Regions from separate parts of the Pseudoalteromonas sp. PAR1 genome, predicted to be linked through region 3. Evidence: predicted binding sites of a transcription regulator. Region 3 holds the regulator's gene; each other region holds the start of a gene.
What was found. The regulator sigma-54, encoded in region 3, starts transcription at its own class of promoters, with help from an activator protein. The targets are predictions, from matches to a motif close to GTTGGCACGNNNNTNGNNT.
Positions count from the first base shown of each region.

Region 1: QL229_RS17090 (BON domain-containing protein) is a predicted target of sigma-54. The motif match lies at 3,947-3,965, and genes of this name have one in related genera.
Region 2: QL229_RS00535 (EF-hand domain-containing protein) is a predicted target of sigma-54. The motif match lies at 5,937-5,955, and genes of this name have one in related genera.

Region 1 covers NZ_CAMZMY010000024.1:49,889-57,516, reverse strand. Annotated here, with positions in the region: gene QL229_RS17110 (NADP-binding protein) at 1-527, opposite strand, end outside; gene QL229_RS17105 (methyl-accepting chemotaxis protein) at 651-2,678, shown strand; gene QL229_RS17100 (hypothetical protein) at 2,663-2,872, opposite strand; gene QL229_RS17095 (YqaE/Pmp3 family membrane protein) at 3,127-3,285, opposite strand; gene QL229_RS17090 (BON domain-containing protein) at 3,343-3,912, opposite strand; gene QL229_RS17085 (LiaF domain-containing protein) at 4,242-4,898, shown strand; gene QL229_RS17080 (VOC family protein) at 5,435-5,851, opposite strand; gene pmbA (metalloprotease PmbA) at 5,981-7,318, opposite strand; gene yjgA (ribosome biogenesis factor YjgA) at 7,456-7,628, shown strand, end outside.
Region 2 covers NZ_CAMZMY010000001.1:116,152-123,779, reverse strand. Annotated here, with positions in the region: gene pepB (aminopeptidase PepB) at 1-1,028, shown strand, start outside; gene QL229_RS00570 (phosphoribosyltransferase family protein) at 1,231-1,797, shown strand; gene QL229_RS00565 (Crp/Fnr family transcriptional regulator) at 1,825-2,481, opposite strand; gene QL229_RS00560 (uroporphyrinogen decarboxylase) at 2,750-2,986, shown strand; gene QL229_RS00555 (amidohydrolase) at 2,983-4,623, opposite strand; gene QL229_RS00550 (EF-hand domain-containing protein) at 4,716-4,949, opposite strand; gene QL229_RS00545 (EF-hand domain-containing protein) at 4,954-5,187, opposite strand; gene QL229_RS00540 (hypothetical protein) at 5,439-5,666, opposite strand; gene QL229_RS00535 (EF-hand domain-containing protein) at 5,676-5,855, opposite strand; gene QL229_RS00530 (HAMP domain-containing sensor histidine kinase) at 6,215-7,628, shown strand, end outside.
Region 3 covers NZ_CAMZMY010000011.1:133,167-140,794, forward strand. Annotated here, with positions in the region: gene QL229_RS11335 (KpsF/GutQ family sugar-phosphate isomerase) at 1-34, shown strand, start outside; gene kdsC (3-deoxy-manno-octulosonate-8-phosphatase KdsC) at 38-589, shown strand; gene lptC (LPS export ABC transporter periplasmic protein LptC) at 586-1,140, shown strand; gene lptA (lipopolysaccharide transport periplasmic protein LptA) at 1,130-1,651, shown strand; gene lptB (LPS export ABC transporter ATP-binding protein) at 1,648-2,373, shown strand; gene QL229_RS11360 (RNA polymerase factor sigma-54) at 2,491-3,987, shown strand; gene hpf (ribosome hibernation promoting factor) at 4,014-4,301, shown strand; gene ptsN (PTS IIA-like nitrogen regulatory protein PtsN) at 4,305-4,757, shown strand; gene rapZ (RNase adapter RapZ) at 4,758-5,603, shown strand; gene QL229_RS11380 (HPr family phosphocarrier protein) at 5,615-5,887, shown strand; gene mgtE (magnesium transporter) at 6,099-7,457, shown strand; gene QL229_RS11390 (YgiQ family radical SAM protein) at 7,493-7,628, opposite strand, start outside.

The sequences.
Region 1 (7,628 bases), on a different contig from region 3:
ACCACTTGCTGACTTGAGCTAGTAAGCTCTTTACCTGCAACAAACTTACCTGGGTCACGTTCGGGGCCTACAAGTCCCGCTAAGCGCAATGCCTTGCCACCCGCATTTAGCACTAATTGCTCCGCATCGTATAATGTTTGTTGGCGTGCTGATTGGCAGTTAATTTCTGTGCTTTCGTCGTAACAACCATTGTCAGTTGGGTAAACACCTGTCGAAGAACATAAAATAAAGCCTTTACAATTTAGGTGTTTGGCAAGTTCAAGCCCAGCTTGCAATGTATCTAAATAATTACTTTCTGAGCTGCGGCTACGCGGTGGAATTGCACACACCCACCATGCTCCTTCAAGTGATACGTCATGTTTAAGTACACCATCTTCAAGTGCAAACTGACGCTGAAAGTCATGTTCGTGATCGCGACTACGGTGTGTCCCCTGCACCTGCCACGCCAACCCCTTTGCCTTAAGACAAAGAGCTTGCCCCAACCAACCTGCACCTAGCACTACCATTTTATTATCATTCACAACCATTTAGTAACTTACCCTATGTATTTTGTAATATTTTATTAATAACTACCGTTTTGCAAAGTAGCGATTTAAGCGCAAATATGATTAGATAGATAACTCTAACCGATAATAAAAATACGTGCACCTATGTTAAACAATCTCTCTTTACGTAAAAAAATATTACTGCTGATTGGCGGGACGATTAGTGTACTACTGATCATCGCGTCTAGTTTCTTTGTTAATCATATTGCTGACCTATCTCGCAAAGCGATTCAACGCGAAGCTGATAGCTACTTACAAAGCGAACGACTGTCAATGCAAGGTTACTTTGCTAAATACGGTAAAGTTGTTGAAACCTTCGTAACAAATCCGCACTTAGTAAACTGGTTTGACAACTGGACTAAACGTGATCAAAGCCTTGATAACCAACCAGGATACGACAACGTTAATCAAGATTTTGTTCGTATCAGTGGTAACGATGACAACATTCTATCGGCCTTCTTTGCATCAGCAACAACAGGCGAATACTTTAAAGAAAACGAGCGAACCACCCACTACAATGGCCAGCCTTATTACGCTTATAAACGTGGTTGGTGGCAAGATGCTTTAAAGATCAACAAACTTTATGTTGGCCCTATTTCTGTAGATTTAACCACAGGTAATGCCTCAGCGGTTGTGCAACAGCCAGTTTATAATAAACAAAACAAACTTGTTGGTTTTGGTGGGGTTGATTTACAGCTCAACAATATCAACGACATGGTTGAGGCCATTCGCTTTAATGGCCAAGGTTTTGGCTTCTTGCTAGATGGCAATCAAAAGGTTGTTCACTTCTCTGAGCGTACTGGCCATAAATTATCTGTGACTGACGAAGGCCCTAATGGTAAAGAAGGCTTAGATGCCCTCGAAAAACAATTTAGCGACACATCAGGCTTTAGCGAATTAAACCGCGCGATGAAAAGCCAAAAAGATGGTAGCAGCTATGTCACATTTAAAGGTGAGCAATATTACGTTGTATACAATCGCCTTGAACTAGAAAGTCCATATCTTGATTGGTATGTCGGGATTTTGATCCCAACTAGCATGATTGATGAGCCAGTTAACGATGCGGTGATGACAACCACTACATCATTAATCATCATCCTTGCGATTATCATTGCGATGATCTTTTGGGCCACGCAAATGATCACCAAACCTCTTACAAAACTGACTTACATCATGCGTGATATCGCATCAGGCGATGGCGATTTAACACAAAAAATTGAAATTCATAGTCAGGACGAAGTTGGCCAGCTTGCTCATCATATGAACACCTTCATCGATAAATTACGTGCAATGATGCTCAACACAGCCGCGCAAGCAGAGCAGCTGAGCCAAGCAGCTAGTCAGCTGAAAATTGTATCGCAAAAAACCAATGATGAAATTCAGCAAGAAAAACAACAAGTTGATAGTGTAAGTGCCGCTGTTACTGAAATGGCATCTACAGTACTCGAAATTTCACGTAATGCGCAGCATACCAATAATGCAGCCGAAGAAGTGCAAGCCATTACAGTCGATGGCACTAAGCGCTCTACACAAGCTCAGTCAGTAATGACTGCGCTTGCAAGCCACATCGGCGAAGCATCTAAAGTAGTTGCAGGTCTTGAACAAGAAAGTGGCAACATTGGCGCTGTGATCGACGTAATCAACTCAATTGCAGAGCAAACTAACTTACTAGCACTTAATGCAGCAATTGAAGCGGCACGAGCCGGTGAGCAAGGGCGAGGCTTTGCTGTTGTGGCTGACGAAGTTCGTTCACTAGCAAGCAGAACGCAAGAATCAACGGATGATATTCGAAATATGATCAGTCGCTTACAGCAAATTGCTCAACAAGCATCAACTATGATGCAACAGGGTCAAGAGCGTGCTGAAGGCTCCGTTGAGCAAACGCAAATTGTATTGCAAGCACTGCAAGATATCGCGCAATCAGTGACAAATGTACAAGATCAGAGTCATCAAATTGCGACTTCAACAGAACAGCAAACTGTGGTTGCAGAAGATATTAATAATAGCCTGGCGGCTATTAACCACCTTGTTAATAGCACTGCGGATCATGCTCATGAATTGGCAGATGAAGCACGTGATTTAAATGAATTGGCAGCGTCTTTAAATAAGACAGTAAATCAGTTTAAGTTATAAAGATAAATTGCCGAAGTTATTAAAAACCCGATGTCACCTGAAGATGACATCGGGTTTTTATCGTCAGCCTTCCCTGTTAATCGTGGCGCAACCGCTTTCGCGTGTTCCATAAATTCATGCCACTGTTGCTTATTCCATAAAGCAACTCCTTTGTCGGTCAATCCTTGTGTTGGTTGCGTTTGTACTTGTTCCATATAGTCACCTCCTTACGCTAGCTTCATCCTGTTTGGCTCCAAGCCTGAGCTTATCCCTTGCTGTCATCTCCGTTCACTTTATCCATAAAGCGTTGCCATTGTGCGCTACTCCATAACGCTTTGTTACTTCCTTGCTGTCCTTTTTGCTGTGCTACATTGTCCATACTGTAAACTCCTTGCGGTTTATCGTCCTTTACTCCTACAGCTGCTCCTTGCTGTGTTCCCTGACTCATCCTTGCTGATTAATGAGGTAATTATCGCTTAGCGATGATATACACAGCATGAATCAAACCTGGAATGTACCCTAATAAGGTTAAAAGAATATTAATCCAGAACTGCGCACCTAAACCTACCTGTAAAAATACGCCAAGAGGTGGAATTAAAACCGATAAAATAATACGTATTAAATCCATGACTCACTCCTTGAAATCTATTAGCCCAGCCAAAGCTGGGCTAATTTAGGCTTGCTGTTATTCAGCAACAATCGTTAATTCATCGATTACTTTGCGAACGTCTTCAGCGTTTTCAGCGATACTGATTGCTAATTGCTTTTCAGCATCAGACTCAACAGTACCTTTAAGTGTTACTACACCGTTATCGGTATCAACATCGATGTCTGTACCACCTACTTCTGAGTTAAATAAATAACGTGTTGTGATTACAGTACTGATTTTCGCATCTGTTAAATCGCTTTCAGTTGAATCAGCTTTATCTGCTTTCATTTTCTTAGCCTTCATGTTTTTAACAACCGTTAGTTTGTTATCAACAGAGCTAACGCCATCCAGGCTAAGAACAAGCTCTTCAGCAAGCTCTTTATCTAATTCACTATCAACTTTACCTGTAAGTACAACCTTGCCATTCGTTACATCAGTGTTGATGTCAAAGTTGTTAAGGTTTGTGTTCATAAGAAGCACAGTTTCTGCCTTACCATCAATCCAAGCATCTTTACTTTCATTTTCCCAACTGCTTGCCTGAGCTGACATACTTGTTGTTGCACCAATTACTAAAGCGGCAATCATAGATTTGTTAAAAGTGTTCATAATCTTCTCCTTTTGATTTAAGACACTTTTACCAATGCGACTATGATGCCAACTATTTATTTTTTTAATTTCAATACCTTAAACCCTCATTCAGCGACTATTTATATTCAATTCGGTAAAGATTTACAGGCTGCTCGGTAAGAAGTTCACTATATTGCAAAAATAACCATTTAGTTGCTGATTTTATTAATCTGTGGTTAATTTAACTAAGTAACGTTGACACTATAAAACACAACATATTGATTTATAATAAAATAAAATTTGGCCTAAGCTTTGCTTTATTACGAATAACATAAAAATCACTTTGATAATCACAACAGGGAACTACCATGGCCGTTAAACTTGAAGATCGCCCAATCGATCAAGTAAGAGAAGAAGTAATTGATCAACTCATTTATAACTACAGTCATGCTGTTATTTCAGCTGAAGCATTTGAACGCCGCTTAGACCAAGCAATGGAAGCCACCAGCAACGAAGTACTCGTTGAACTTGTTGCGGACTTAGAGCTTAAAGCTGATATTGACTACAAATCGCAAAAGCATGCGCAATTTAAACCTCATTATGGCCACAGCAGCGATAACGAAAGTCTGCAGCTTCGTAGTATTTTGGGTTCAAATGAGCGCAGCGGCCAGTGGGTAGTGCCAAAAGAAATTCACCTTACAAACTGCTTAGGTTCAATTGAGCTCGATTTTAGCGAAGCGATTTTCCAGCACCAACATGTCACTATTTACGTGAACTGTATTTTAGGTAACGACGAAATCTATGTGCCAGAACATGTCAATGTGGTATCAAAGCTGTTCAGCGTTATTGGCAGTGTAGAGAACAGATCAGTCGCCTTAAATAAAGGCCAAGGCCCAACCATTACCATTGAAGGTAATGTATGGCTAGGCTCAGTCGAGATTTCAGTTAAACGTACCATGAAAGAAAAGTTCATCAGCTTTGCCAACAGTCTAAAAGCCAGTTGGAAAGAGATGAATAAGATGTAGTAAAAGTTGCGAGTTGCGATTATGTTAATGTGGTCGTCATTTATGGCGACAAGATATTGCATACGTTTCACCAATGACGCGCTAAAGCACGACCTACTAGAATGCGCGCGAAATAAATTTCACGCCTACGTCAAACGTGGGAACAGCTTTAGCCGTGAATAAAGTAAAGCTGTTCGGCGTTAAAAGGCCCCTACACCGTAGGCGTCACGCTTGCTTGACGCATCTTACATACAACGCTATTCCATCAATCAATACCTGACCTACAAACAACACCGCTCGGCTTCAAACTGACAGCTGAAAGCTCACTAAACTTCACCCCCACATCAAAGACATTTAATCGCACAAAGAGGTTAAGAGGCGCTGCGCTTTAGAGGAAGTAAAAAATGATCTTGAGGTTCCCTCATTCTCTTCTCATTCACTTCTCTTTGTGCAAATACTTTCAGCACTAAAGTACCTCTTAAGAGGCAGGCCTTTGGTAAAGGCCTAAAACAACACCGCTCGGCTCAAAACTGACAGCTAAAAGCTGACAGCTCTAGCTACAAGTCATTATTTCTCTCACTCGGTATATCACTGAAATACTCTACAAACTCAACTTCAAAACCTGCGGGATCGATAAAATATACATTTTTACGATAGGGGTTTTCTGGACCCTGTTTATCTATTTCATAACCAGCGTCAACCAAACGTTCAATTACGGCATTAATATCGTTTGTCACATAAGCAAAATGAGCAAGGCCCACTTGGTGCCCTGCTAAATCACGGTTTTCGTCTTCACCGTTATCACTCAGTGCAAGATATTGGTAATCATCACCAAAGTGCAGCCATTTACGCGGCTTGCCTGACCATGTGCTATCACCTTGGCTACGCACCCGCCAATGTGGGAATGCGGCTTTATAAAAGTGCAGCATGGCATCAACATTACTAACAACAAGGTTTACGTGCTCTAAATACATGGTAGTTTTCCTTTTTATTTTTAAACTGCCATCAAGATAAAACCTCAAGTTAAGTTCAGGTAAAGCACTTTTTCAAATAAAAAAGCCCCACAAACGTGAGGCTTTAAAAATTGAGTAGTTATTGATGAATCAGCTACCAGCAACCTGCATTTGTTCAATCAATACAGAGCCGGTTTGAATACCGCCACGGCGCTCGATATCACCACCTAAACCGACTACCGCTTTAAACATATCTTTTAAGTTACCAGCAATTGTGATTTCACTGACTGGGTATTGGATTTCGCCATTCTCAACCCAGAAACCCGCCGCGCCACGTGAGTAATCACCCGTTACAGTGTTCACACCTTGACCCATAAGCTCGGTTACTAGTAAACCTGTGCCCATAGTTTTTAAGAGTGCTTTTAAGTCAGCATGAGTTTGCTCAACTAACCAGTTATGAATACCACCAGCATGACCCGTTGGTGTCATAGACAGTTTACGTGCAGCGTAGCTTGCTAATAGATATGTTTGAAGCTCACCACCTTGAATAATTTCACGGTCGATAGTTTTTAACCCTTCCGAGTCGAATGGTGAAGACGCTAAGCCTTTTAATAAATGTGGACGCTCAGAAATATTTACACAATCACTAAATACTTTTGTGCCTAAGCTATCAAGCAAGAAGCTCGATTTACGGTAAAGCGCGCCACCACCAATCGCAGACACTAAATGACCGAATAGTGAGTTGGCAATATCTGCTCTGAAGATAACTGGCACTTTCATAGTACCTAGCTTTTGACTATTAAGCTTAGCCAATGTTTCTGTTGCCGCTTCGAGGCCTACTTTTGCAGCATCGTTTAAATCATCTTTATGTCGCGCTACGGTATAAGCAGAATCGCGCTGCATTTGCTCGCCATCTTTACCAATCACCATGGTGCTAATGCTATGACGCGTGCGCGGGTAACCTGCAATCATGCCATGGCTGTTGCCATAAACACGCAAACCTTGGTGAGAAGAAAAACTCGCACCGTCTGAATTTACAATACGCTCATCGGCGTTTAGTGCCGCCTGCTCTGCTTGATGGCAAAGCTCAATACCTTGCTCTGGGCTTACTTCCCACGGGTGATACAGATCTAAATCAAGTGGTGCGAATTCAAGCAGTTCTTTATCAGCGATACCATTGTATGGATCATCTGAAGTGAATTTAGCAATATCAATGGCTTTTTCGACCACTGTACGTAATGTTTTAGGGTTTAAATCAGCCGTTGAAGCAGAGCCTTTGTTATTCCCCACATAAACACTAATACCTAAGCCACCGTCTTGGTTAAACTCTATTGTTTCAACTTCGCCCATGCGCGTACTAACAGACAAACCTGACGTGCTCGACATCGCCGCTTCTGCAGCAGTAGCACCCAACTTTCTTGCATGCTCAAGTACTTCGCTTACCGCGTCTTTCACTTCAGAAATGTGTTGATAAATAGGATCTTTCATCTTGTGTGTCCTAGGTTCTGATATTTTTTATAGTGTAGCGAATGCTAACACACTGCGAGACGTGCATCAGCTAATATTAATCATTAACTAAATGACGTATAATAGCGAATAGTTAAGTTTACTGAATGAGCATCCTTATGGCGAAGAAGAAAAAGCCACTTATCGAAGAAGAAATTATTTACGTATCAAAAAGCGAGTTAAAACGTGAAGCCATGCAATATCATGGTTTGGGTGCTGAAATCGCGAAAATGCCGAAAAAGCAACGCGATCGCTTACCACTCAATCACGATTTAAAAGAAGCCCTTGTTGT
Region 2 (7,628 bases), on a different contig from region 3:
TTGAGAACGCAAAAACAGACAGCAAAGAGCTAGCTTCATTAAAGCAAGCGGCTACATGGGCTCGCCAAATGATCAACGGCACAGCCGATGATATCTTCCCTGAAAGCCTAGCTGGTAAAGCGGCTGAGTTTATTCAGTCGTTAGCGCCTGAGCATGTAAGCTATCAAATCATCAAAGGCGATGCGTTGTTGGAGCAGCAATGGATTGGTATCCATGCAGTTGGTCGTGGTAGTGAGCGTCCGCCAGTTTTATTAGCACTAGATTATAATCCAACGGGTGATGAAAATGCGCCAGTTGCAGCAGCTTTAGTGGGCAAAGGTATTACGTTTGACTCAGGTGGTTATTCAATCAAACCAAGTGAAGGCATGCTAGGCATGAAGTGCGATATGGGTGGTGCTGCAACAGTAACAGCAGGCTTAGCGCTTGCTATCAGCCGTGGTATCAACAAGCGTATTAAATTGTTCTTATGTTGTGCAGAAAACCTTATTTCAGGTCATGCCTACAAACTTGGTGATATCTTAACTTACAAAAATGGCACCACAGTTGAAATCGTTAATACTGACGCTGAAGGCCGTTTAGTACTAGCTGATGGCTTAATGGCTGCGGGTGAGTCTGGCGCGCCATTAATTATTGATGCAGCAACGCTAACAGGCGCTGCACTTGTTGCTGTTGGTCAAGAGTACAACGCACTGTTTGGTCTTGATAAAGAGCTAGTACGTGACGTACAGGAATTTGCAGAGCAAGAAATGGAAGCGGCTTGGCCTCTACCTCTTGAAAAGTGGCATCAACAAAACTGCCCATCACCATATGCAGATACAGCAAATAGCCGTCCTCAAAAAGGGGGGGGCTTCGGTGGTGCTTCTAACGCGGCTGGTTTCTTATCACGCTTTGTGCCAAATGAAGGCAAAGGTTGGGTGCACATTGACCTTGCTGCAGCATTTAACATGGGTAGCACAAGCGAGTGGGCTGCAGGCGCTACAACACAAGGTATGCGTACCGTTGCAAGAACGTTACTAGAAAAAGCATAAGTAATTTCCTTGTAGCTAATTAAGCGCCTTAACTTTACCTAAAGTTAAGGCGCTTTTTTGATCTAAAGAGTAATTTTACAAACTGATACAAGCTTTTTTGAGTAAATTAGTATAAAATCCCGCCCCACATTTTCTCATCCTGTGGTTAGTTTTTATTAAATTAGCTACACTTGAATGATCATTCACACTGGGGTCTCTATTTATGTCAGATAAGTGCTATATCACAGCGCAGCAGCTTCTTGAAGATTCATTTCGTGTTGCGGCACAAGTTTATAAAGATGGTTTCCGTCCTGATTTCATCATTGGTATTTGGCGTGGTGGCGCACCAATCGGTATCGCAGTTCAAGAATATTACGATTACAAAGGCATTGAGACTGATCACATCGCGGTTCGTACTTCTTCGTATTACGGTATTAACCAACAATCAAAAGAAATCAAAGTTCACGGTTTGCATTACATCATTGAAAATGCCAATGCAGACAACTCATTATTAATCGTTGATGACGTGTTTGATTCTGGCCGCAGTATTTTTGCATTGAAAGAAAAGCTTTCTGAGCTAATGCGTTTGAACTTACCACGTGATATTCGCGTTGCATGTCCTTACTACAAGCCTAAGAACTCAAAGGTAGATATGGTACCTGATTATTACATTCATGAGTCTGATGAATGGCTAGTATTCCCGCATGAGCTGTCAGGATTAACACCGGATGAGATTATTGAAGGTAAGTCTGATTTAAAAAATATCCACGATATTTTGTTAGAAAAGTAATCCAAGTATTTCTTCGCAGTTATGCTGTCATAACTGCGAAAAACTCTCTACATAATCACTCAGTTTTTCAATATCAACAACTTGCAGGCCTTGATTACTGCGTTGTACTAAGCCTTTTTCAACAAGTTCTGTTACTACACGTCTATAAGCTCTTTCAGTTGTGGCAAAGCGCTCAGCTTCTGCATTAACCGTTGGATATGCACGCAGCAGAGTGGGATTGTTATTTTCTGCTCTCAGTAAACAATCTTTAGCTATGTTATAGCTAAGTGGTAAAAGTAATTTATCTAAATTTATTTTTTGATTTTCTTGGAATTTTGCAGCAATAGTTTGCGCTGTATATAAGCTCAGTTCAGGCTTTTCTAACAGTAGTGAACGCCAGTGCTTTAGTTCTATTAAGTTATAACTGACATCACTAAAGCAAGTTACTGTGTAAATACAGGGTAAGTTATTGAGCGCTTCAATTTCACCAATCAGGGTGTTGTTGCAATCAAGTTGACCTAATAAAAGGCGACGGCCATTACCCACATCATAGCTAAACGATACAGTGCCACTTCTCACTAAAACAAGTTTACTGAGTGGTTGATCTTGGTGAATAAGCACTTCTTTTTTAGCTTGCTGAAAACTACTGCCTGCAAATGTCAGTAGCTGGTCAACAAGGTAGCTTGAAAAATGATATTGAAACATTAACGCCGCTCTTCGGACAATTGTCCTATTTATTACATCTTAATGACGCTAGCATTAAGATTCAAAGAATTTATGCTAACTTACTAGTAAGGTGATACACGTTACTGATACCTTCATTTCCCGTGTAATGATTTTAAAGCTAAGATGATTTCTTAAGCTTTACAAGGTTTTTAGTAGGTTAGCTTTTTTATTTATTGTCAAAGTAGCACTGAGTGCGTCAAAAAAAATGACAAGCCCCAATGCTAACCTAAAGCCTAGGAGAGAACAATTGAGTTGGGAATATTTAGGCTATTTAGCATCTGCACTGTTAGTTGCTTCTTTGACGATGAGTGATGTGGTAAAGCTCCGCTGGTTCAACCTAGCAGGCTGTATTGCTTTTACCTTTTATGGTCTTGCAATTGGTGCCGTTCCGGTGGCCTTCACCAATGGCTTACTGGCATTTGTAAATATTTACCACATCATAAAGTTAAAGCGTCAGCAAAAAACTGACGCTAAAAACCCTTAATCCTCTTTTTTATATTTAAGCTCGCCTGCAATCCAAGTTTGAGTAACGCTAATATCGTGAATTTCTGATACAGGCACCTTGTAATAGTCTTTATCAATCATAATAAAGTCAGCCCATTTGCCTTGCTCTAAGCTACCAACTTTAAACTCTTGATGTGCGGCATAAGCACCACCTAAAGTAAAAGCACGCAGCGCTTCATCGCGAGATAATAATTCTTGAGGACGCCAGCCGCCTTCAGGCTGTTGATTGTGATCCATTCGTGTAATGGCTGAATATAAACCATCAAATGGGTCGGCAAGCTCTACAGGAAAATCAGAACCCGCTGCAATTACTGAACCTTGCGCTAAAAAGGTTTTCCAAGCGTAAGCCCCTTCAAGTTGTTTCTCAGTTAAACGCTGCTCAGCCATATGCATATCAGAGGTTGCATGAACGGGTTGCATTGATGGAATAATTTTTAGTGTCTTAAAGCGAGGAATGTCATCAGGGGCAACAATTTGTGCATGTTCAATGCGGTTACGCAGTAAAATGCCTCCTGATTTTTTAAACACATTTTCGTAAGCATCTAACACTACATGGTTGGCTTTATCACCAATGGCGTGGGTGTTCGCACTAAAGCCATGAGCAAAACTCAGGTTAAATAATTGTTCAAGTTTCTCTTGGGTTTCAAGCATTAAGCCATGATGATTTTTACGATCTGCATACTCTTCGATTAGAGCGGCACCCCGACTACCCAAGGCACCGTCAGCGTATACTTTGACACTGCGAATAGACAGCATGTCGTTCATATCTTTATAACGACCAGCTTTAAGCATGGCTTCTAGCTTAGGATCGGCGGCACTAAGCATGGCGACGATTCTAACTGGCAGGGTATTTTGCTCAGAACGCTGCTTATATACTTGCCATGTATCATAATCGATACCAGCATCATGGGTTGAGGTGATCCCCAAACTTAGTAAATGCTCACCAGCATTGTCTAATGCTGTATTAATGCTGGCATGGCTTACTTTTGGTACATGCTTTGTAATAAGCGTTTCGGCTTTATCAATAAATACGCCTGATGGCTCACCTGAAGTCAGTTTGATGATTTCTCCCCCAGCAGGTGAATCGGTGGCTGCAGATATCCCAGCTAATTCTATTGCTTTTGAGTTAACCCAGACCGCATGGCCGTCAACCCGAGAAAGTACCACGGGTTTATCTTTTACATATTTGTCTAAATCAGCAGCGGTTGGAAACTGTCCGCCGGGCCATTGTTCTTGGTTCCAGCCGCGGCCAATGATCCAGCCTTGTTTATCTTTAGCAAATTCAGCCAGCATTTTGCCAACCTCATCTGCTGAACGGGTATTTCTGACATCAAGTTGAGACAGATTATTACCTAAACCAATCACATGACCATGAGCATCGACTAAACCAGGTAAAAGAGTGGCTTGTTTGCCATCAATAGTGGTAGCGTCAGGGAAGCTTTTTTTAATTGAGTCATCGCCAGTTTTTACGACTTTACCGTCTTTAAAAACCAGTGCTGAAAAGTGTTGGGTTTCACCTTGGTAGGTTGGTGTATAACCATTTACATTGTAGATAACTGTGGTGTTGGCAAAACAACTCAGTGAAGCTGTTGCCAGTAGGCTGATGATAAGTTTCATAATCTTTTAATTATTTTTTTAATGTATGAAAACAGTATCAGAGTTGCAGTAAACTGCAACTCACAGAAGAAAATTTCGACTAAAAATAACGGCTATTTACTGGCATAAGCCTTGTATTCTGAGAGAGATAGCTTGTTATCTTTATTATTATCGTAATTACTAAACCGAGACCATAAAGCTGGATCTCGAGCAGATTCTGAGCGGCTCAAGAAGCCATCTTCATTACGGTCTAGTTGTTTAAATTTTTCACCAATACTATCTGCAGCGACACTGATTGTACTAAATACGCAACACATTGCGAGGCTGGCAAAGGTTAATTTTGACATTGCTTTAACTCTTATTTGTTAAGTAGTGTTTAAATTCAAGAAGCGATATTTGTTGATCTTTATTTTCATCCCACTGCGCCATATGCTTTTTTAAATGCGGTTGAGATGAAAGTTCTTCCAAAGATAAAAAGCCGTTTTTATCTTTATCTAGGTGATCAAAGCGCTGTTTTACATCCAATGCTAAGCTGTTGAAGCTTATAGTAATTAAGGTACATGAAGCAAGCCAGAAAATTCTCATAATTACTCTCCTTTATTAGGGCGCGCTGCCCTTCGGGTTCTTCCTAGGGGCGATTAACTCTTTGTTGCTCGATTTTTACTTAGCCCACTAGGTTACAAATCTCGCGCCACGATTGAATCGTCCCCAGAGTGAACAAATTTTAATCCACAAAGGTCAACACGCTTTGGTAAAAGTGCTTGCCATAATTTAAGTCCCAAAATTTAAATCCGTTTACACATTCCCTCTGGGATTATGGCAAGCACTTTAAGCCGTTAAGGTTTGAATTTCTCAAACTCTTGTTCAGACAGAACTTGATCGCCGTTTTCATCCAGATCGGCAAATTGCTTAAGTAAGTTATCGTGTTTGGTTGCTTCTGTTAATGAAATTTCGCCATCGGCATTGGTATCAAATTTCGCAAAACGCACATCCATTTGCGATGCTAAAACGGTGGCACTGATAACTAAAAACATCAACGAGAATGCTGCAAAAAGTTGTTTCATCACACACTCCTAATTAATAAATGATTTAAACTCTGCAAATGAAATTTGACCATCTTGATTGCTATCAATTTGAGTGAAGTTTCCATGTAATAAAGCGTCTTCAGATGCTTCAGCATCACTCAAAAAACCATTGCTATCTTTATCTAATTCATTGAATGTATCTTTTAAATCAAATGCATTACTGCTCATTGAAATTACACTCAACAGCACGGCTAGTGTGTAGGTCCTCGTTTTCATTTGCTGTCCTAATAAACTTATTTGTAAGTGCTAATACAATAACAGTGCCAACTTTTATTCTTCTTTTTTATCAATGATTTATGTTATTTTGCTGTTATTGGGTACGAAATAGTTACAGAGTAATGTGTCTTTTTTGCAACGTAATTATTGGTTTTTATTTTTTTATCTTAATTTTCAATTGGTTGTGTTGTTGCAAAATAGCAACGTTGCGCCTGATTTAGGCAGTAAGTTGTCTTTTTTCAGTTCGGATTCAGCGAGTGTCTAAGTTCATTCACGAATAATGAATGCCAGCGTTTCTTATGAGGGTAAGTATGCAAAGTAGCATAGTAATTAAGTGCAAACAGTGTTTAAGCTGGCGACCAAGCCTAATTGGTCAGTTTGTATGTAGTATTTTACTTTCCTTATTACCATTGTGTTTAGTGGTGATTTTGTTTTTAAACGCACTGAATAAACAGCTGGCTGTTACGCAAGAAATTGTGGGTGATAATGATGAAATCACTAAGGTATTTAACAATTTAAAGCAAGACTTAAATAGCCTTGAAAGAGCAACGCGGCAAAATTGGGTACTCAAGAGTGAATCTTTAGATACATTAATTGAAAATAAGTGGAGTTCATCAATTCAGCGTATTGATGAACTGATCTTTTTAAGTCCTACGGCTGATTATATTTTGCAGTGGCGTCAATTAGCTGAGGTACTGCAATTTGCACAGCAGCATCTTTTATTTGAACAAAAGCAAGATGGTGAGTTATTTGCCCCCGCAAGTAAGTTAATTAGTGAGCAAACCAATTGGCTTAGAGAGCAAAACGAATTACGTATAACTAAAAACCAGCAGCAATTAAAAGCATTGCAAACATCTTTTATTAACTGGTTAGTAGCACTTATTCCTTTGACTCTACTCGTAGGCGGAGGGTTTTTATGGCGGATCAGTGGTCGTCTACGAGAGCTAACGAGCGTGATTGATAAGCTAGGTCAAGGCCATTGGCAGCAAAAAATAAATGTCCGAGGCTCGTCTGAGTTAGTTGAACTTGGCAACAAACTTGAATGGGTTCAAGCGCAGCTACATATGCTTGAGCAGCAAAAAGATACATTTTTACGTCATGTAACTCATGAGTTAAAGACCCCACTTGCTTCAATGGTTGAAGGAACTGATCTATTAACAGATGAAATTGTTGGCCCTATTAATGATGAACAAAAAGCAGTCCTTGAGCTAATCACCCAAAGCATGGTGCGACTTAGAGCAATGATAGAAAGTTTACTTAGTTATAATGCGATTCGTACTAGTAAAGAGACAGTGACTGAGCTTAGTTTTGCCGCCATAAAAGATAAGATTGAGCGTCACTTTGAACATCGTCTAGTTGCACGTGAACAATCACTGTTATGGGTTGATGAGCTGCCTAAAAAAGCACTTTATATTTCAATTGAGTTACTAGAAATGATCTTGATCCAACTCACTTCTAATGCAATCAAGTTTTCGCCTGAACAAGGCTGTGTCACGATTAAAGCGAATTTCAAACATGGCAAACTTATTATCAGTGTTATTGATCAAGGACATGGAATTGATGATTCCGAAAAGGCCGCGGTATTTGGTGCGTTTTATCAAGGCAAAAATGCAAAACAGCAGAGCGAGATGGGCAGTGGCTTAGGTCTCACAATTGTTAAAGAAACCGTAGAGCAATTAAATGGCAAACTCTCTATTACAGATAACGAACCTCAAGGGTGTGTTT
Region 3 (7,628 bases):
TATGCAAGACCTATTAAAAGCAGGAGTTCTGTAAGTAATGACATTCGCCGAGCTATACCAGCCCCTTAGTCCTGATGTAAGTCAGCGTGCTCAAAAAGTTAAGTTACTAATATGTGATATTGATGGCGTTTTTTCTGATGGCAGAATTTATCTTGGAAATCAGGGCGAAGAGCTTAAAGCATTTAATACCAAAGATGGCTTTGGCATCAAAGCACTCATTAATAGTGGCTTTGAAGTTGCCGTTATTACCGGGCGCCATTCACAAATAGTTCAGCAGCGAATGACTAGCCTAACCGTACAGCATATTTATCAAGGCCAAGAAACAAAGCTGATTGCATACCAAGAGTTAAAAGATAAACTTGGCCTAGAAGATGAGCAAATAGCGTACATTGGTGACGATGGCCCTGATTTGCCTGTAATGGAAAAAGTAGGCTTTGCGGTAGCAGTCAATGATGCGCACCCATTGATAAAAAAACTGGCTCACTATACGACCATGCTACCGGGTGGCTTTGGCGCTGTACGTGAATTAACAGATTTACTGATGTTAGAAAACGGTAAGCCGTTAACTAGCGATGGAACCAGCACATGAATATAGCCCGTATTTTACTGAGTATTGTTTTTGTTTGTTGCATGGTGTGGTTGTGGTATCCGTACTTTAACCAAACAACAAACACAATAAATAGTGAAGACGAGATTATTGCAACTCCCGATTATACGGCCGTTGCACTAAAGCAAACCGCTTATGATGAGCAAGGCAAGATTAGCCATAAAGTGGCTGCTGCAAAAATGGAGCTGTATCAGCAACTTGGGTTTACCTTTTTTGAGCAACCTATTTTTACACTTTATGGCGACCAGCAAATTTGGCAAGTAAAAGCTAAAGAAGCCACCTTATATGAAAACGATCAGCTTATTTTTGAAGGCGATGTTGTTGCTAAAAACTTAACCCATAATGGCATGATCGAAGATATTAAAGCTGAAAACATTAACGTTGATATAGAACAAATGACCATGTTTTCGAAGCAACCTGTGACGCTAACAGGACCAAATTTAAAAATTACCGGTAAAGGCCTAAAAGCTAATTTAAAAACCGAGATTGTAGAGTTAACTAACCATACACGAACCATATACTATGACCAATAAACTGAAGAAATTACTCCTGATCCCAAGCTTATTGATTGCCTTTTCAGGCGTAGCTGCCGAGCAGACAGGCGCACAAATTAGCATAAGCTCAGATCGCCAAACTGGTAAGCTAAAAGATGGCGTTGGTATATTTGAAGGCAATGTCGAAATTATACATGGTAACCGCCGGATCACAGCCGAACGCCTTGAAGCCCATGGTGGTGATACAGAAGGTACTGTTGAGTTAATTATCGCCACAGGTAAGCCTGCTTATTTTGAAGAAAAGCAAGCAGATGGCACGGTAATGAGCGCCAGTGCAGAAGAAGTTCGCTACGACGTAGCCAAGCGCTTCTTAACTTTAAATGGCGAAGCCGAAGTGACTCAAGCAGGCCAAAAAGTAACAGCGAAAAGCATTACCTATGATATGGCACAACAACTAATTAGCGCAGAAAAAGATGAAAACTCAACAGACCGTGTACACACAATCTTAGTGCCTGTAGACAACAAACAAGACGATAAAGGCCAACCATGAGCACATTAAAAGCAGAGCTTTTAGCAAAAAGCTATAAAGGCCGCCAAGTTGTCAAAAATGTGGGTCTTGAAGTTGAAGCGGGCAGTATCGTTGGTTTGCTTGGCCCAAATGGCGCAGGCAAAACCACCACTTTCTATATGATTGTTGGCTTAGTACCTAGCGATAAAGGCAAGATCAGCATTGATGATAACGATATTACACTTTTGCCAATGCATAGCCGAGCACGTTTAGGGATTGGTTACCTACCACAAGAGTCATCTATTTTTAGAAAGTTAACGGTTTATCAAAACCTAATGGCTATTTTAGAAACGCGTAAAGATTTAAATAAACAAGGCCGAGAAGAAACACTCAACAACTTACTTGATGAATTTAGTATTCAGCATATTCGTGATAGTCAAGGCATGGCCTTATCTGGGGGCGAGCGTCGTCGCGTAGAAATTGCTCGGGCATTAGCAGCAAACCCTAAATTTATCTTGTTAGATGAGCCTTTTGCTGGTGTTGATCCTATTTCAGTGTTAGATATAAAGAAAATTATTGAACACTTAAAAAATCGTGGTATTGGTGTATTAATCACTGACCATAATGTTAGAGAAACCCTTGATGTTTGTGAAAAAGCCTACATTGTTTCTCATGGGGAGCTAATTGCATCAGGAACACCTGAGCATGTTTTAGCTGACCAAACCGTACGCGATGTGTATCTAGGTGAGCAATTCAGGCTATAACCAATAAGCCACCATCTAGCGCATCTGCTAAACTAAATAACAATGACAATAAATCGATATAAATTTACCTGTGACTGCACAGGTGTCGATAACACATAAAAGGATTGTTAGGGATACATGAGGCAATCATTACAGCTGCGCATGGGCCAGCAACTTACAATGACTCCACAACTGCAACAAGCAATTCGCTTGCTGCAGCTTAGTACATTGGATCTCCAGCAAGAAATTCAAGAAGCACTTGATAGTAACCCTCTGCTTGAAGTGGAAGAAGCAGATTACAACGATGAAAACATTGGTAAGAACGAGCAAAAAGCTGAATCTGATGATACTCAGCTAAGTGCATCGGCCGAAGAAGCGCCGAGTGAGTACGAACAAGAAAGCAGCGATGCCCTTAACAAAGACACCGTAAGTGACGATTTAGCCATGGATGTGACATGGGATGAGTACATGAGTGCTGCCCCATCAACATCATCAGGTCCAATGCCAGAAGATGAGTCAATTTATCAAGGTGCATCGACTGAAACCCTCCATGAATACCTTATGTGGCAATTACAACTCACACCATTTAGCCCAACTGACGAAGCGATCGCTGTCGCCATCGTAGAGGCAATTGATGACTCAGGTATTTTAACTGTTAGCTGCGAAGACATAGTCGAAAGTTTTAATCAAAATAATGATGAAGAAGAAATCGAACTAGATGAAGTCGAAGCGGTCTTAAAGAGAATACAGTTGTTTGATCCAGTAGGGATTGGTGCCCGTAGCTTACAAGAGTGCTTATGTATCCAGCTTCGCCAATTCGATGCGAGTACGCCGTATTTAGCTGAAACTAAAATGGTTTTATCTGAGCATATTGAATTATTAGCAAGTCGCGACTATCGCACTTTGATGAAAAAGACTAAGCTTAAAGAAAGCGAACTAAAAGAAGTAATGACGCTGATCCACAGCTTAAACCCTAAGCCAGCAGACAGCATAGTTCGCGAAGAGTCTGAGTACGTTATACCCGATGTATCGGTTAAAAAAGTTAAAGGTCGTTGGGTCGTTGAACTAAACCCAGATTGTATGCCAAAAATTAGAGTGAATAGCCAATATGCAGCTATGTCACGCTCAGTAAAATCGAGCAGCGATAGCCAGTTTATTCGCTCTCATTTACAAGAAGCTAAATGGTTTATTAAAAGCTTAGAGAGCCGTAACGATACACTTTTAAAAGTGACCAATTGTATCGTACAGCAACAACAAGCATTTTTTGAACATGGCCCAGAAGCCATGAAACCAATGGTGCTGAACGATGTCGCAGAAATGGTCGAAATGCATGAATCGACAATTTCACGTGTTACAACACAAAAATACATGCACACCCCTCGCGGGATTTTTGAGTTGAAATATTTCTTCTCAAGCCATGTCAGCACAGAAAACGGTGGTGAGTGTTCATCAACAGCAATTCGCGCTTTGATCAAAAAGCTTATCGCTGCAGAAAACTCAGCTAAACCATTGAGTGATAGTAAAATTGCAGATATATTGGCTGAGCAAGGAATTAAAGTAGCTAGACGCACAATTGCAAAATATCGAGAGTCTCTAGCGATACCTCCGTCTAATCAGCGTAAGAGTTTGATTTAGACGTTTTACATAGAAGGAAAATGCTTATGCAACTAAATTTAACTGGTCGTCATGTAGAAATCACTGATTCATTAAGAGACTATGTAAACAGCAAGTTTGCAAAACTAGAAAGGCATTTTGACCACATTAATAATGTACATGTCATTCTAGATGTAGAAAAATTAAGCCAAAAAGCAGAAGCAACTTTACATGTAAATGGAGGCGAGCTCTTTGCCTCAACTGCACACCAAGATATGTATGCAGCCATTGACTCGCTAATCGACAAACTAGATCGTCAAGTCATTAAACACAAAGAGAAATTAGCTCGACACTAAATTATGAAACTTAGTTCACTTACTAACCAGGACTGCAGCAAAGCTGCGGTCCTTTTTAATAGCAAAAAAAGAATCCTTGAATATATCAGCGAGCTGGCTCACCAGCAGCTTCCTCATTTATCTCAACAAGACGTCCTTGATGCCTTACTCAATAGAGAAAAATTAGGCAGTACAGGTATTGGTCGTGGCATTGCTATTCCACATGGCCGCATGAGTGGTGCAGAGCAACCACAGGCATTTGTCATAGTGAGTGAATCCCCAATCAATTTTGACGCAATTGATAACCGACCTGTGGATATTTTCGTTGCACTCATCGTACCAGATGGAGACAGCCAACTTCACCTAAAGACATTATCGACAATTGCTGATAGACTAAAAGATAAAGAGTTTTGTAAACAGTTACGTAGCGCTAAAACAGACCACGAACTGTTTCAGGTCATATCAGCAGAGGCATAAATGGAATTAATTATCATCAGCGGTCGCTCAGGCTCAGGTAAATCGGTCGCTTTACGTGTACTTGAAGACTTGGGTTACTACTGTGTTGATAATATCCCAGTCAACTTATTACCTTCGCTTGTTCGTAGCGTTTCAGACAACTATGACAAAATAGCAGTCAGCATAGATGTGCGTAACTTACCGAAAGAGCAGCAAGAGTTTAATGATATTCTTGAATACCTGCCAGGTTTCGCAAACCCAACACTGTTCTATTTAGACAGTGATGACCAAACTCTGATCAAACGCTTTTCTGAAACGCGACGCTTACATCCTCTATCGATTGACTCGCTGCCACTCGATTTAGCAATTAAGCAAGAAAGAGTATTACTGGATGTACTGATCACGCGCGCTGATTTTATGATTGATACCACCGACCTGAGTGTTCATCAGTTAGCTGAATCAATTCGTGAAAAGATCTTAGGTAAAAAAGATAAAAAGCTGATTATCACCTTTATGTCGTTTGGCTTTAAACATGGTATTCCAAAAGAAGCCGATTACGTATTTGATGCACGTTTTTTACCAAATCCACACTGGGAGCCAGACCTAAAGCCACTCACAGGCTTAGATCAACCAGTAAAAGATTACCTTGCAAGTCATAGCATAGTGCAAAAATTTACATGGCAAATTCAAACATTTGTGCAAACATGGTTGCCTCACCTTGAGCGTAACAATCGCAGCTATCTTACCATCGCAATTGGCTGTACTGGCGGGCAACATCGCTCGGTATATTTAGCGCAGACCATTGGTGATAGCTTTTCAAAAACGCATGCAAACGTAAAAATCCGCCATCGCGAGCAAGATATTTAATTGGATGCCAGATGCACGCAGAAGACACGTTTTTAATTCAAAATAAGCTTGGCTTGCACGCACGAGCAGCCACTGTTTTAGCACAACTTGCTTTGCAATTTGATGCTAAAATTATGCTTTATCAAGACGATAAAGAAGCTGAAGGTGATAGTGTTTTAGCCTTAATGCTACTTGAAAGTAGCCAAGGTAAAGAAGTGCGTGTGGTATGTGAAGGCCCAGATGCAGAGGCTGCACTGAACGCAATTGGAGAATTAATTGCACAACGCTTTCATGAACAAGAATAGCGTTTGCTAAGGCTTAACCGTTTAAGTTAAACTTAGTTCAGGTATTTATAATTCTCTTTAAATATCCTACTTTTATATCGTTCACACCTTAAAAATACAAAGCACTTAATAATTTTATCGCAGTGTGAAGATATCCTGCAAATACACCACTTAGCAACTATGCTGTATTTGCAGAATCTTTATTAATCTATTTTCAGTTGTAAGGACGCCAATGCCAGAAGCCTTTGAACAAGACTACCCACTACAACAACTTAAACAAGTGACCAAGTCACTCAATAGTGGACAATTTGTTCAGGTGCGAGGCATGCTCGCTAAAACAGCTCCGTGTGATACCGCTTTATTATTAGAGTCATCTCCCCATAAAATTCGTCGCATGCTATGGCAGTTGGTAGACCCAGATGTGCGTGGTGATGTTTTAGAAGAACTCTCTGAAGACGTACGTTTAGGTATTATTGCTCAGATGGAGCCTGAGCACATTGCTGCTGCAACCGAAGACATGGACGACGATGACTTAGGTGAAGTTCTTCGTAGCCTTCCTGACACCGTTTATCAAGACGTAGTCAGTGCAATGGACTCGCAAGATAGAGAAAGGGCAACTCAGGCACTGTCGTACCAAGAGCGTTCAGCCGGTGCCCTGATGAACAGCGATACGGTAACAATTCGTCCAGATGTTACCTTAGATGTAGTCCTGCGCTATTTACGCTTGCGTGGTGAACTACCAGAGGGTACAGATGACTTATACGTTGTTGATAAACATAACTGCTTTTTAGGCGCGCTTTCGTTAACCACATTACTGACCAACTCATCGGATAAAATTGTTCGTGATTTAATGGATGAAGAGTGTGAGTCAATCCTAATCTCAATGGATGAAAGTGATGTAGCGCAATTGTTCGAGCGTCATAACTGGATTTCAGCCCCTGTTGTTGATGATAACGCTCACTTGCTTGGTCGTATTACCATCGATGATATCGTTGACGTAATCCGTGAAGATGCTGAACATAGCATGTTAAGCCTTGCTGGTCTTGACGACGAAGAAGATACCTTTGCGCCAGTACTCAAAAGTTCGCAGCGTCGCTCTATTTGGCTGGGAGTTAACTTATTAACCGCATTGCTAGCAGCAATTGTGGCAAGCTTTTTTGAAAACACCTTAGCAATCTTGCCTATTTTGGCGGTACTAAATGGTATCGTACCTTCAATGGGTGGTGTTGCAGGTAGCCAAACATTAACACTGGTTATTCGTGGTATAGCGGTTGGCCATATCAACCAAACAAACCAACGCTTCTTATTACTTAAGGAACTGGCGATAGGCGCACTGAATGGCGTTATTTGGTCGATATTGATTGCTGGTGTGGTTGCCCTATGGCAATGGGACTTTAAGCTCGGTGCGGTCTTAGCGTTTGCGATGTTTATGAATCTTGTTGCCGCTGGTATCGCGGGTGCGAGTATTCCGTTAATTCTTAAGAAAATGAAAATTGACCCAGCCCTCGCCGGCAGTGTGGTACTGACAACCGTCACCGATATTGTTGGTATTTTTGCTTTTTTAGGCACTGCAACCTGGTTATTGATCTAATATAAAAACGGCCCTTTAAGGGCCATTTATATCCTTTACTTTGCGCGCTGCTTATTTTTACCTACTCTAGGTTTGGTATTGGCCTTTTTGAATTGGCTAAAACCAGTGTGACGTGTAAGTGCTGCACGGCCTTTACCACCTTTACTATTTGCCGCTTTTTCGTTGCGACTC